4 regions of the Streptomyces sp. NPDC102259 genome follow, and region 1 is predicted to be linked to each of the others. Evidence: riboswitches for the same ligand, from Rfam matches in the RefSeq annotation. Region 1 holds a riboswitch; each other region holds the start of a gene.
The links. Region 1 has a riboswitch for cobalamin ahead of ACIRPU_RS34505 (CbtB-domain containing protein). Riboswitches for the same ligand answer to the same signal wherever they lie in the genome.

Region 1 (3,201 bases):
GGGCCCGCCGGCGTCCGGGAACCGAGAATCGGAGCCGGTGGACAGGGCCCGCCCACCATCCGCTTCGGGGCGAGCCCTGTCCGCGTGCCCGGTGCGCCACCGGCACCGGCTGCCCGGTGACCGACCGGGCTCCTTGCCTCCACGGGGCCGGGGCTTCCCCGGCGAGCACGGCATGGAGAAGATCGTCCTGGAGAGGATCGTCCTGGAGAAGATCGTCCATGACCTGTGCGTCCCAGTGGATCCTGGAAGGAAGCGACGAGATCATGCGCGTCATCGTGGCCCGCGGCCTGACGGAGGCATCCGGATGAACGACATCGAGGACCCCGTCCTGCTGCACACCGCCGGCCGAGCCGCCCACATCACGCTCAACCGACCGAGGGCCATCAACGCCCTGAACCACACGATGGTGCGCCGGATCGACGAGGCGCTGGCCGTCTGGGAGCGCGACCCGGGCGTCGGGGCCGTCGTCCTCTCCGGGGCGGGGGAGCGCGGCCTGTGCGCGGGCGGCGACATCCGCGCCGTCCACGACGACGCCCGCGACGGCGACGGCACCGCCTCGGCCGCCTTCTGGCGCGACGAGTACCACCTCAACGCCCGCATCGCCCGTTACCCCAAGCCCTACGTCGCCCTGATGGACGGCATCGTGATGGGCGGCGGTGTCGGCGTCTCCGCGCACGGCAGCGTCCGGGTGGTCACCGAGCGGTCGAGGATCGCGATGCCCGAGACCGGCATCGGCTTCGTGCCGGACGTCGGCGGCACCCATCTGCTCGCCCGCGCCCCCGGCGGACTGGGCACCCATCTCGCCCTGACGGGGGCGCAGATCGGCGCCGGGGACGGGGTGTTGTGCGGGCTCGCCGACCACTACGTACCGTCCGGGTCGCTCCGCGACTTCGTCGACGACCTCGCCGAGCTGCCCGTCCGGGAAGCCCTGGACCGCCATGCACAGCCGCTGCCCGCGGGGGAGTTGGCGGGGCGCCGGGAGTGGATCGACAGCTGTTACGCGGCCGACACCGTCGAGGAGATCGTCCGACGGCTGTTCGCCCACGGCGACCCGGCGGCCAAGGAGGCCGCTGAGACCCTGTCGGCCAAGTCGCCCACCGCACTCAAGGTCACCCTGGCCGCCGTGCGCCGCGCCGCGCGGCTCGGCGCGCTGGAGCGGGTGCTGGAACAGGAGTACCGCGTCTCCTGCGCGGCCCTGACCACGCCCGACCTGGTCGAGGGCATCCGGGCCCAGGTCATCGACAAGGACCGCGACCCGCGTTGGTCGCCGGCCACTCTCGCCGAGGTCACGGCGGCCGACGTGGAGCGCTTCTTCACTCCGCTCGGCGAGCGTGAACTCGGGCTGCCCGGACCCGATGCGACCCCGGATGCGACCGCGGAGGCGGCCCCGGAGGCAGCCCGGTGAGCCGAACCGACGCGGTGATCCGGGCCACTTGGCCGTGGAGAGGGGTATCACGCCAGGTGGGGCGGTATTGGCCGACGGCCCCACACGCGGTACCGTCGCTCTGATATCGACGACGGCGAGACGGAAGCCGGTGGGAATCCGGCACGGTCGCGCCACTGTGGACGGTGTACCCCGAAGGGGCGCACCGCGAGTCAGACCCGTGGCCGTCGTCATGTGCACCACCGAGATGGGACGCGAACTCCCAGAGGAGGTCTTGCCATGGCGCAGCATGTCGCCCAGCCGACTACCAGCACGCCCGTCGTACCCGCCAAGTTGCCGTTGAAGGACATCGCCCCGTGGGCGGTCTTCTTCGGCGTCCTGATGCTGGTCCTGCTGTACTTCGTCGGCGCGGAGCAAGGCGCGACCGCCGTCGTCTCCGGCGAGGACGTTCACGAGTGGGTGCACGACGCCCGCCACCTGCTCGGTTTCCCCTGCCACTGATCCGAGGGGAACCCCAGCACACCCATGAACTCCGCAACGGTAAGGAATCTGCTCGTGCGGGGCATGCTCGCCGGCCTCGCCGCCGGCGTGCTCGCCCTGATCGTCGCCTACTTCCTCGGTGAGCCGAACGTCGACAGCGCGATCGGCTTCGAGGAGTCCCACGCCGCAGGCCACGAGCACCACGAGGTGGAACTCGTCTCCCGCAGCCTCCAGTCCACGGCCGGCCTCGCCACCGGCGTGCTGATCTACGGGGTGGCCTTCGGCGGCATCGCCGCCCTCGCCTTCTGCTTCGCCCTCGGCCGCGTCGGCCGGTTCACCCCGCGGGCCACGGCCCTGCTCCTGTCGGGGACCGCCCTGCTGGCCGTGTACGTCGTGCCGTTCCTGAAGTACCCGGCCAATCCGCCCGCGGTCGGCGACGCCGACACCATCGGCAAGCGGACCACCCTGTACTTCCTGATGATGGTGCTCAGCGTCCTCCTCGCGGTCGCCGCGGTGATCCTGGGCAAGCGGCTGGCGCCGAGGCTGGGCGCCTGGCACGCCACCGTCGCCGCCGTCCTCGGCTTCGTGCTCGTCATCGGAGTGGCCTACGAGTTCCTGCCGGCCGTCAACGAGGTGCCGAGCGACTTCCCGGCGGCCCTGCTGTGGCGGTTCCGCCTGTCCGCCCTCGCCCTGCAGGTCACGCTCTGGACGGGCTTCGGCCTCGTCTTCGGCGAACTGGCCGAACGGCTGCTGCACCCCAGGCCCGCCACGGTGACCGCGGGCACGCCGGTGGCCGCCCCCCGGTGACCTGACCGGCGTCACGACCCGACGAGAGGGCCCACGGAAACCATCCCGGGGGCCCTCTCGCGTGCGCGGGCCCGCCGTGATGATCGTGGCCGCACGTCGGGACCGGTCGGCGCCCGCGCCCGAGACCACCGACCTGCGGCCTGCCCAGGACCGGGCGTCCGCGGGCTGAAAGCCTCGCCCCGCCGGCCCGTGCCGAGGACTCCGAGCCCGCGCCGGTGGCGAGGCCCACCCGCTACGCCCCCTCCACCTGCGACCCGCTCCACCCCCTCCACCTGCGACCCGAGGACCTGGTCGCCCGTACGATCGAGTCCGCTGCCACGGCCCGCGTTCCGCTCACGGGCACCGGCCGGATCCCTGGGGAGGGACTGTGATCGCCGTAGTAGGCGCCGGACTCATGGGCGCGGCCACCGCCTGGCAACTGGCCCGCGGGGGCCACGAGGTCACGCTGATCGAGGCGTACGACGTCGGCCACCGGCACGGCAGCTCGCACGGCAGCTCACGGATCTTCCGGCGGGCGTACGCCGACCCTC
Region 2 (3,201 bases), on a different contig from region 1:
AAGAACGAGGCGAAGACGCCCCCGCGGTCGATGTCGCCGACGACGAGCACGGGCAGCCGCGCGCCCCGCGCGATCCCCATGTTCACGATGTCGGTCCGCCGCAGGTTGATCTCGGCCGGACTGCCCGCCCCCTCACAGATCACCGCGTCATACGTGCCCCGCAACTCGGCGAGGCAGTCGAGAACGGTTCCGAGGAGTTTCTGCTGCCGTCCGCCGTGATACCCACGGGCGCTCATCTCGCCCACCGGCTTGCCGAGGAGCACGACCTGACTGCTCTGTTCACCGCCCGGCTTGAGCAGCACGGGGTTCATCAGCGCGGTCGGCTCCACCCGGCAGGCCTGAGCCTGCATGGCCTGGGCTCGCCCGATCTCGGCGCCCTCCGTCGTCACGAACGAGTTCAGGGACATGTTCTGCGCCTTGAAGGGCGCGACCTTCACCCCCTGCCGCACCAGCCACCGGCAGATCCCGGCCGTGACGACGCTCTTGCCGGCGTCGGAGGTGGTGCCGGCGACGAGGAGACCCCCGCCCAGACCCCCGCTCATGTCGTACGCCCCTTCAGCTGGTTCCCCTGGTTCCTCTGGTCGCGCTGGTTGCTCGCGACGATGCTCGTGGCGACGACGCGCGCGGCGACGGTCACGCCGAGCGCGAGCAGACCGACGCGGCGGGAGAGCCGCGCGGCACGTTCGATGTCCCGGGCGACGACGGGCCGCCCGGCCGCGCCGTTCAGCACGGGCCGGTGCTCGACCCGCCCGGCGTACGACAGGGTCCCGCCCAGCCGCACCCCGAGGGCGCCCGCGAACGACGCCTCCACCGGCCCGGCGTTGGGGCTCGGATGCTTACGGGCGTCGGCCCGCCAGGCTCGTACGGCGCCTCGGGGATCGCCTCCCGCGACGGTGGCGAGCACGGCGGTCAGCCGGGCTCCCGGCCATCCGGCGACGTCGTCGAGGCGGGCGGCGGCCCAGCCGTACCGCAGATACCTCGGCGACCGGTGACCCACCATCGCGTCCAGGGTGTTGACGGCCCGGAACCCGACCAGGCCCGGCACTCCGCCCACGGCTCCCCACACCAGCGCCCCCACGACGGCGTCGGAGGTGTTCTCGGCGACGGACTCCACGACCGCCCGGGCGATCCCGTCGGCGTCCAGCGCCTGCGGATCCCGCCCGCACAGATGCGGCAGCCGCTCCCGGGCGGCCTCGACGTCCCCCGCTTCGAGCGCCCGCCCGATGGCCCGGGCCTCCCGGACCAGCGAACTGCCCCCGACCACGGCCCAGGTGGCGGCGGAGACCAGAGCGAGTGAAGCGGCGGGGGAACGGCGTACGGCCTGCTCGGCGACTGCTCCCAGGGCCACGACCCCGCCCGCGCACACGACGGCGTGGAGGGCGCCCTGTCCCCGGTGGTCCCGCCACAGCAGCCGCTCGACGGCACCGGCGGCCCGCCCGAACGCGGCGACCGGATGCCCTCGGCGCGGATCGCCGAGCAGCAGGTCGCCCAGGAGGCCGGTGGCGGCGCCGTACGCGTAGAGGCGATCGGCACGCATCGGCTCAGCCGGCCGTGGGGTCGGGCAGCGACCTGGTGCTGTACCTCAACGGCCGAGCGAGCATGGCGATATGTCCTCACTCAGGGTGTCCACGCCCTGGTTCGACGAGACCGGCGGCGAGAGTTCCTGGCTCCCGGGGGTTTCTACCCCGGTCACAGTGGCGGGACCGCGCCGGATTCACACCGGCTTCCTCTTCTGCTGCCGTACATGGCTCGGGCAGTCCACCACGGCCCGCAAGAGCCGTCAACTTGCTGTTGACCTGCGAGGCTGGAGTGTGCAGAACCCCACACGGGGCCGGTCGGCGGGGCCGCGAACGCCAAGGGGTGCGGGACGGTGATCCGTCCCGCACCCCAGGGGTGTTCGGATGGTGCGTCAGGCGACGATCAGTGAGATCCCGTACGCCACCGCCGCCGCGCAGGCCGCGAAGCAGGCGTACGTGCCGGTCACCGCGAGGGTGGCCGAGCCGCCCTGCGCCGACGCGCGTTCCTGCCGCGACAGGCCCATGATGCCGAGGGTGAACAGGGCGACGAGGCCTACGGTGACCACGAGGCTGACGCCGAAGACGGAGCCCAGGGCTGCCCAGTCGATCTTCATGCTGCTTCTCTTCCTTCGTGCCGGGTGCGCGGGCTCAGACGGCCGCGGCCGGCGGAGCGGCGGGGGTCGCGGGCTCTGCGGACGGGGCGGGGATCGTGGCCGTCAGGTCCGCCGTGAGGCCGGCCGTGAGGTCCTCGGCCAGGATGCCGGCGGGCGGCGGGGTGACGGCGGCGATCGCCGTCGTGACGACGCCCGCGGGCTCCTCGGGCTCGTTGACGTTCGAGGCGTCGACGACCTCGCGCCGGGAGACCTTCCAGATGGCCGCGCTGGAGGCGATCAGGAAGACCGCCACGAGGGCCGTGCCCCAGTCGCCCAGGCCGGTGACGGCCTCGGCGAGCGCGCCCACCAGGGCCGCGGCCGGGAGCGTCAGGCCCCAGGCGACGAACATCCGGGTCGCCGTCGACCAGCGGACCACCCCGCCCTTGCGGCCCAGCCCGGCGCCCATCACGGCACCGGAGACCGAGTGCGTGGTGGAGAGGGAGAAGCCGAGGTGCGAGGAGGCCAGGATGACCGTGGCCGCGCTGGTCTGGGCGGCGAAGCCCTGCTGCGGCTGGAGGTCGGTCAGGCCCTTGCCCATGGTGCGGATGATCCGCCAGCCGCCGAGGTAGGTGCCGAGCGCGATGGCCAGGCCGGCGGAGAGGATGACCCAGGTGGGCGGGTCGGAGTCGGGGGCCACGACACCGCCGGCCACCAGGGCCAGGGTGATGATGCCCATCGTCTTCTGCGCGTCGTTGGTGCCGTGCGCGAGGGAGACCAGGCCGGCCGAGGCGATCTGGCCCGTGCGGTAGCCCTTCGCCGCGGCCTTGCCGTCGGCCTTCTTGCCGAGGGTGTAGGAGAGGCGGGTCGCGAGCATCGCCGCGACGCCCGCGACGATCGGCGCCGCGATCGCCGGGATCAGCACCTTGGTGACCAGCGCGTCACCGTGCACCGCGCCCGTGCCGGCCGACGCGATGGTGGCGCCGATCAGACCGCCCATCAGGGCGTGCGAGGAACTGGACGGCAGGCCCACCAGCCAGGTCAGCAGGTTCCAGAGGATCGCGCCGACCAGGGCGGCGAAGATGACCTCGGGA
Region 3 (3,201 bases), on a different contig from region 1:
ATACCCCGCGATCGAGCACAGCAGGGCGTTCGTGTCGTAGCGCAGGGGCTTGGCGACCGAGGCGAGGGCCTCGGCCGTCGTCGCGTCGGGGGAGACCCGGGCGCAGGCCGTGCGCGGCGACGGCGGGGTCTCGCCGCTCGGGGCGTCGGCCGCCGTGCCGAAGTCGATGACCAGGGCCACCCGCTTCGTGTCGTCCCGCGCGGGCGTCCTCGCGCAGATCGCCGCGAAGGAGGCCGCGCCGCGCGGCTGCGAGGCGTCCTGGGAGTCCGCGCTCACCGCGAACCGGAAGCCCTGGACGTCGCCGTCGGCGGGGCGGGCGGTGGACGGCCCCTGGGTGGCGTACGTCCAGCGGTCGCCGGAACGGTCCCAGAAGGACCAGTAGCGGTAGCCGGCGGCCTGGGCCGACTGAACCGTGCCGGTCAGGGACAGCAGCAGCGCGGCGAGGACGAGGGCGGCGCACCGGCGCGTCACGGCTGTCGCTTCCTGCCACGGCCGCTGATCAGGAAGCCGATGCCGATACCGACGACGAGGAAGACGCCGACGATCCACCAGACGCCGTAACCGGAATCCGAGTCGTCCTTCTTGTCGGCGTCGGTGTCGGCCGCCTGATCGGTGGCCTTCGTCGCGGCCTGCGGGGCCGGGCCCGTCGCGTTGAGCTGGGCGACCAGGTCGGCGCCGCCGAAGTGGCGGGGGTCGGCGCCCATCGCGTGGGCCGCGAAGATCAGCTGGGCGTAGGCGGCGGGGCCGCTCTGCTTCGCCCAGGCCGCGGAGTTCTGCTCGAGCCAGCCGAGGGGCTTCTTCGCGAACTTGGTCCACCCCTGCGCGGCGAGGGCGACGACGGCGTCGGCGGTGTTGCCGTAGTCGGGCTGGTCCTCGGCGCCGGGGAGGGCGGACTTCAGGTAGCCGGCTTCCTGGACCGACTGGGCGAGGTACGCCGAGCCGTTGCGGGCGAGCTCGAACGGGGTGAGCGGCTCGGGGGAGTTGCCGCAGGCGTAGCCGTCCTTCGGCGCCGTGCCCGCCTTCGTCACGAACCCCTTGCCGAGGGCGCCGAGCACGCCCGCCGCCGTCGCGTCGGCGTTGGCCGCGAGTCCGCCCTTCTTGTCCGGCTGGTACGCGAACGCGCCGCCCTCGGCGTCGTCGTCGCACCGGATGGAGAGCTTGACGAGAGCGTCGTACGACGACTTGCCGGCCTTCTTCACCTGCGCGGGCTGCTGCCCGGCCGCCGCCATCGCCCCCGCCACGACGGAGGTGGAGTTCGCGTCGCTCGCGCCGCCGGGCGTGTAGCTCCAGCCGCCGTCGGCGTTCTGGACCGACTTCAGCCAGGTGACGGCCTTCTCGGTCTCGGCCTGGTGACCGCCCAGCGCGGCCAGCGCCTGGACGGCCGCCGCCGTGCTGTTGGTGTCCACCATCAGCTTGGCGTCGCACGCCTTGGCGGTGTCCGCGCGGAACGCGGCGAAGGCGCCGTTCGCGCACTGCTGCCCGGTCAGCCAGGCCACGGCCCGGTCGGCGGGAGTGACGCCCGTGGTCCGCTGCGCGAGCAGGGCCAGCGACTGGCGCCAGACGCCGTCGTACGTCGGATCGGTGGTCCCGTACAGCCCGTCGGATATCGCCACCGACGGGGTTGGGGTCGGGGACGGGGTGGCGGCGACGGCGGGGACGGCGACACCCAGCACGACGGTGGCGGCGGCCAGAGCGGCGGCGCTGCGGCGGATGTTCATGATCGGCGGGTGCCTCTCCCGGTCGGTGAGGTCACGCGGCCGGGCAGCACGGGACATCCCGGCGGCTCGGCTCCGTATACCTCGACGGTGCCGTGCGACGACGGGCCTGCCGACGCACGTGAGCCGGTCACGGTCCCGTACCGGGCGATCCGGCTTGCCACCGCGCCTACTTGGACGGCTCGGACGGCTCACGGTTGCGGGTCAGCGCCGGAATTGCACCGGCTTCCCCCTGTACGGGCGTGATGACGACGCGGCCACTCTACCGGCAGGTAGCCGGACGCCTGAGGGGTGGCTGTGAAAGCGCCCCGGGAGGGCCGGGAAGCCCCGATATCTTCTGACCATGACCCATACGGGGAGGGCGCCGGGCGGGCTGCCGGGCGAGCTGTCGGGCGGACTGCCGGGCGGACTGGCGGGCGGGCCGTTCGCCGAGCTGCCGGGCCGACTGCTCGGCTCGGGCCGAACGGCCGACGTGTACGAGATCGACGAGGCGTGGGTGCTGCGCCGCGACCGGGAGGGCCGGGAGGACTCGGCCGTCCTCGCGGCCGTGATGACACATGTGCGCCGGCACGGCTACCCCGCACCCGCCGTACGGCCCTCCGGCGCACGCGCCGACCTGGTGATGGAGCGGCTGGACGGGCCGACGATGCTCCACGCGTTCGGGGCGGGCGCCCTGGACGCCGAGGAGGCGGGGGCCGTCCTCGCCCGGCTGCTGCGCGAGCTGCACGCCCTGCCGGGACGGCTCTCGGCCGACGCCCGCATGCTGCACCTGGACCTCCACCCGGACAACGTGATCCTCACGCCCGACGGCCCCCGGGTCATCGACTGGGCCAACGCGGAGGAGGGGCGCCCCGGGCTCGACTGGGGCATGTCCGCGGTGATCCTCGCCCAGGTGGCCGTCTCTCCCCAGCCGATCGCCGGCCCGGCCCGGGCGATGCTGACCGCGCTGCTCGCCGACCCCTCCGAGGAGGGCCTGGCGGAGGCCCTACGGAGACGGGCGGCCAACCCGACGATGAGCCGCGAGGAGACACAACTCCTCCTGCCGGCAGCTGAGTTGATCAGGTCGACGGCGGGCTGCTGACCAGTAGTAGCACTACTGGGCCGCCCGCCAGACCGTCATGTCCGCGGTCACGAAGGCGATGTCCGGCAGCGCGGTCGACTTCACCTGGATCACGAGCAGCGCGATGTCCCCGGAGGGGTGCTTGACGCAGATCTCGCTGCCGGCCGCCGCCGCGGCGAGGGGGAGCCGGTGGCTCTTGGCGCCGGTGAGGAGGATGCGGCACGAGTCGAGGGAGCCGCCGGGGTCGCCGTACAGCATGGAGAACACGCTGGTGTCGCTCTCCAGCGCGCAGCCGGTCTGCTCGCAGGTGAAGCGGATGTCCCCCTTGCTGTCCTCGCGCCGGACCGGCTCCCTGACGTCCAGCGAGGTCTTCGCGTCGAGCCACTGGAGGGGGTAGGCGGTGGCCTGCGGTGTCTTGGGCGTGGT
Region 4 (3,201 bases), on a different contig from region 1:
CCGTCACCAGGACCAGGGCCGCACCGGGCCAGGGCGGCAGGGAGATGGCGAGCACGGTGAGGCCCAGTCCGAGCACGGCCTTGTCCACGGGGTGGCGGTGGCGCCAGCGGCTGCTGTGCGCCGCCGCGTCGATCGGCAGCACGCGGGCTCAGGTCCGTTCGGGAGCGGACGCGTCGGAGGCGCTCTCGGACCTCTGAGCGCTCTCGGACACCTTGGCGTCGGCGTCCCCCTTGGCTTCCCCCGTGGCGTCCCGCTGGGCCAGGGCCCGGAGTTCGCCCTGCCGCCGCCCCCGGTGCAGACCGAAGTAGTAGGCGAGGACCCCCGCGCCGAGGGCCGCCTGGAGGGCGAAGAGGGCTGACTCGATCTCGCCGGACGGCGGTTCGTACAGGGGTGAGAACCAGGGTTCGTAGTCCGGCCGGATCTCGGTGATCGTCGTCTCCGCCTCCGTGTCGGCGCCCGTGAACGGCTCCTCCTTGTGGTCGCCGAGCCCGAGGGCCAGCGGCAGGACGGCCAGCGCGGCCACCACGAACAGCAGCAGGGCGTTGATCTTCGCGTTACGGCTCACCGGGCCACCGCCCCGGCACCGGTCCCGGCGTCGGTATCGGCGTCGCCTTCGGTCCCGGCGTCGGCATCGGCTTTGGTCCGGCCGGTCGGCACGAGCACGCCCAGCCTGGTCAGTTCACCCTTGCTGGACTGGGTCAGCAGCCGCATCACGAACACCGTGAGGAGCCCCTCGCTGACCGCGAGCGGGATCTGGGTGACGGCGAAGATGGAGCCGAACTTGCCGAGCGCGCCCGGGAATCCGCTGCTGGGGTCCGGGAAGGCGAGCGCCAGCTGCACGCTGGTGACGCAGTAGGTGGACAGGTCGGCCACGAACGCGCCGAAGAACACCGTGACCATCAGCGGCACGTCGAACCGCCGCAGCAGCCGGTAGACCGCGTAACCGGCCCAGGGCCCGACGACGGCCATGGAGAAGACGTTGGCGCCGAGCGTGGTCAGGCCGCCGTGGGCGAGCAACAGGGCCTGGAAGAGCAGGGTGATGGTGCCCAGCACCGCCATGATCGGCGGCCGGAACAGGATGGCGCCGAGCCCCGTGCCGGTGGGGTGCGAGCAACTCCCGGTCACCGACGGCAGTTTCAGCGCGGACAGGACGAACGTGAAGGCTCCGGAGGCGCCGAGGAGCAGGGTGCTCTCGGGATTCTCCTTGACCTCACGGGTGAGTGACCGTACTCCGTGGACGACGAATGGCGCGGATGCGACGCCCCAGGCGATCGCATGCGCCGGAGGCAGAAAACCCTCGGCTATGTGCATGGCTGAGCAGACCCTCTCCAGCACCTCGTGGATGGTTGACGTGCCTTGGCCGGTCTCCTGGCTCACGGGTACCACCGCCCGTGCTCCGCCTTCCCGGGTCCCAAGGACCCAGTGGCTGCCCGCGAGGGCCGGAGCCGGACTTCCCGATCACAGTGGCGAGGGCCGCACCGGCATCACACCGGATTTCCCGTTCACCGAGGCGTGGTGACAGTAGTGCCCGCACAGAGGCTCTGACAAGCGGAGATGCGAGGCGCGAGGACGGCGGACGACGTCGCCCCCGGCGCACGCCGCCGTCCGAGGGCCCGACGAAATGCCGTGACCGTACGGTCGGCGTAGGGCCCGCCGACAGGGCACCGTCGGTCAGGCCGACCTGATCCGAACGACAGGCCCTGGGCGGCCCCGCAGCCCGCCGGACGCACCCAAGGGCACTCCGCCGCCGTACCGTTCGGTGGGAACATGTGTCCGACCATGCTTCATCCGAACGGGGAGACCATGACCGGCCCGCACGCGCCCGAGCCGTTCCTCGACGGATTCGACCGGATCCTGGCGGACGCCGCGACCACGGGCCGCAGGCTGACCCGCGACGAGATCGAGTCCCGCCGGGCGCTCGGCGCACGGGCGGCCGAGGCCGGACGCGGCTGGCGCGGTCTGGTCCGCGCGCATCTCGCGGCCGGCCGGGAGAGCCGTCCACGGGACGCCGATCCCGACAGCGTCCTCGCCGTCGTCGAACAGGCCGTGGACGCCTTCGCCGACGGCTACGAGCGCGCACAGCGGCTGGTGATCCGCGAAGAGGAGGCGGCCCGCCGCGAGTTCATCGACGACCTGCTCCACGGGCGCGGGCCCGCCGGCCAACTCGCCGCCCGTTCCGAACGGTTCGGCCTACGGCTGTCCCGCGCCCACGCGGTCGCGGTGGCCGAGGGCCCGGAGAGGTACGACGAGACCGACCCCGTTCCCCGGCAGGTGGCGGACGAGCTGTACGGCCGCTTCGAGAACCGCCGCATCCTGTTCACCACCAAGGACGGCCGGATGGTGTGCATCGCCCCCGCCGACCAGGACGAGGTCCTCATCCACTTCGCCCAGCAGGCCCGCGCCGCCGCGGGCCGGGCCCAGGTCGCCATCGGCCGGCCCAGGCCGGGCCCGGTCGGTATCGGGCACAGCTACGAAGAGGCCCTCAACACCCTGGACGTGGCCCAGCGCATGGGCCTCGACGAGCCGCTGCTGCGCGCCTTGGACCTGCTGGTCTTCCCCGTCCTGGCCCGGGACCGGCAGGCACTGGTGGACCTGGTGCAGAGCGCTCTGGGACCGCTGGAACGGGCGCGCGGCGGGGCACAGCCCCTGCTCGACACCCTCACCGCGTACTTCGACACCGGCTGTGTGGCCGCCGCGACGGCCCGGCGGCTCTCGCTCAGCGTGCGGGCGCTCACCTACCGCCTGGCCCGCATCCACACGCTGACCGGCACCGATCCCACCGACCCCGCCCACCGCTACACCTTGCAGACCGCGGTCATCGGCGCCCGACTGCTCGACTGGCCGACCAGACCCCTGAACCCGGCCGAGGTCTCCTCATAGGGGTACACGCTGCGCTCGACGGCCGGGTGGGAGAATACGTGCCCAGGTCCACGCTGCCGTGGCGGCCGGGCGTTTCGGGGGCATGCAGGACCGGAAGGAAGCGTGCGGCATGATCGAGTGGGTGTCCCTCCGGGCCGGCGCCCGGCCCGTGCCCCAGCCCGTCTCCACCCCGGTGGTGTGGGCCACGGCCTTCGGCGGCGCGCTCGTCCTGGTGGCCGTGCACAACATGCTGGTGGGCTCGGACCGCCCCGGGTTCGCGCTGGCCGCCCTGTCTCTCCTGGCGGCCCTGTTGGGACTGTGCGCCCGCTTCACCGCGGCCCC

Region 2: linked by a shared signal. The riboswitch ahead of ACIRPU_RS25305 (cobalamin biosynthesis protein) and the one ahead of ACIRPU_RS34505 (CbtB-domain containing protein) in region 1 are both predicted to bind cobalamin.
Region 3: linked by a shared signal. The riboswitch ahead of ACIRPU_RS03645 (prenyltransferase/squalene oxidase repeat-containing protein) and the one ahead of ACIRPU_RS34505 (CbtB-domain containing protein) in region 1 are both predicted to bind cobalamin.
Region 4: linked by a shared signal. The riboswitch ahead of ACIRPU_RS05750 (energy-coupling factor ABC transporter permease) and the one ahead of ACIRPU_RS34505 (CbtB-domain containing protein) in region 1 are both predicted to bind cobalamin.

What each region holds. Positions count from the first base shown of each region.
Region 1 covers NZ_JBIWMA010000021.1:73,839-77,039, reverse strand. Annotated here, with positions in the region: gene ACIRPU_RS34510 (enoyl-CoA hydratase/isomerase family protein) at 305-1,405, shown strand; cobalamin riboswitch at 1,485-1,627, shown strand; gene ACIRPU_RS34505 (CbtB-domain containing protein) at 1,664-1,885, shown strand; gene ACIRPU_RS34500 (CbtA family protein) at 1,910-2,671, shown strand; gene ACIRPU_RS34495 (hypothetical protein) at 2,887-3,042, shown strand; gene ACIRPU_RS34490 (FAD-dependent oxidoreductase) at 3,039-3,201, shown strand, end outside.
Region 2 covers NZ_JBIWMA010000011.1:230,475-233,675, forward strand. Annotated here, with positions in the region: gene ACIRPU_RS25300 (cobyric acid synthase) at 1-542, opposite strand, end outside; gene ACIRPU_RS25305 (cobalamin biosynthesis protein) at 539-1,537, opposite strand; cobalamin riboswitch at 1,637-1,779, opposite strand; gene ACIRPU_RS25310 (hypothetical protein) at 1,910-2,131, opposite strand; gene ACIRPU_RS25315 (anion permease) at 2,166-3,201, opposite strand, start outside.
Region 3 covers NZ_JBIWMA010000001.1:815,200-818,400, forward strand. Annotated here, with positions in the region: gene ACIRPU_RS03640 (SCO2322 family protein) at 1-471, opposite strand, end outside; gene ACIRPU_RS03645 (prenyltransferase/squalene oxidase repeat-containing protein) at 468-1,718, opposite strand; cobalamin riboswitch at 1,840-1,981, opposite strand; gene ACIRPU_RS03650 (phosphotransferase) at 2,059-2,796, shown strand; gene ACIRPU_RS03655 (serine/threonine-protein kinase) at 2,809-3,201, opposite strand, start outside.
Region 4 covers NZ_JBIWMA010000002.1:248,029-251,229, forward strand. Annotated here, with positions in the region: gene cbiQ (cobalt ECF transporter T component CbiQ) at 1-142, opposite strand, end outside; gene ACIRPU_RS05745 (energy-coupling factor ABC transporter substrate-binding protein) at 149-565, opposite strand; gene ACIRPU_RS05750 (energy-coupling factor ABC transporter permease) at 562-1,311, opposite strand; cobalamin riboswitch at 1,341-1,553, opposite strand; gene ACIRPU_RS05755 (PucR family transcriptional regulator) at 1,804-2,880, shown strand; gene ACIRPU_RS05760 (hypothetical protein) at 2,990-3,201, shown strand, end outside.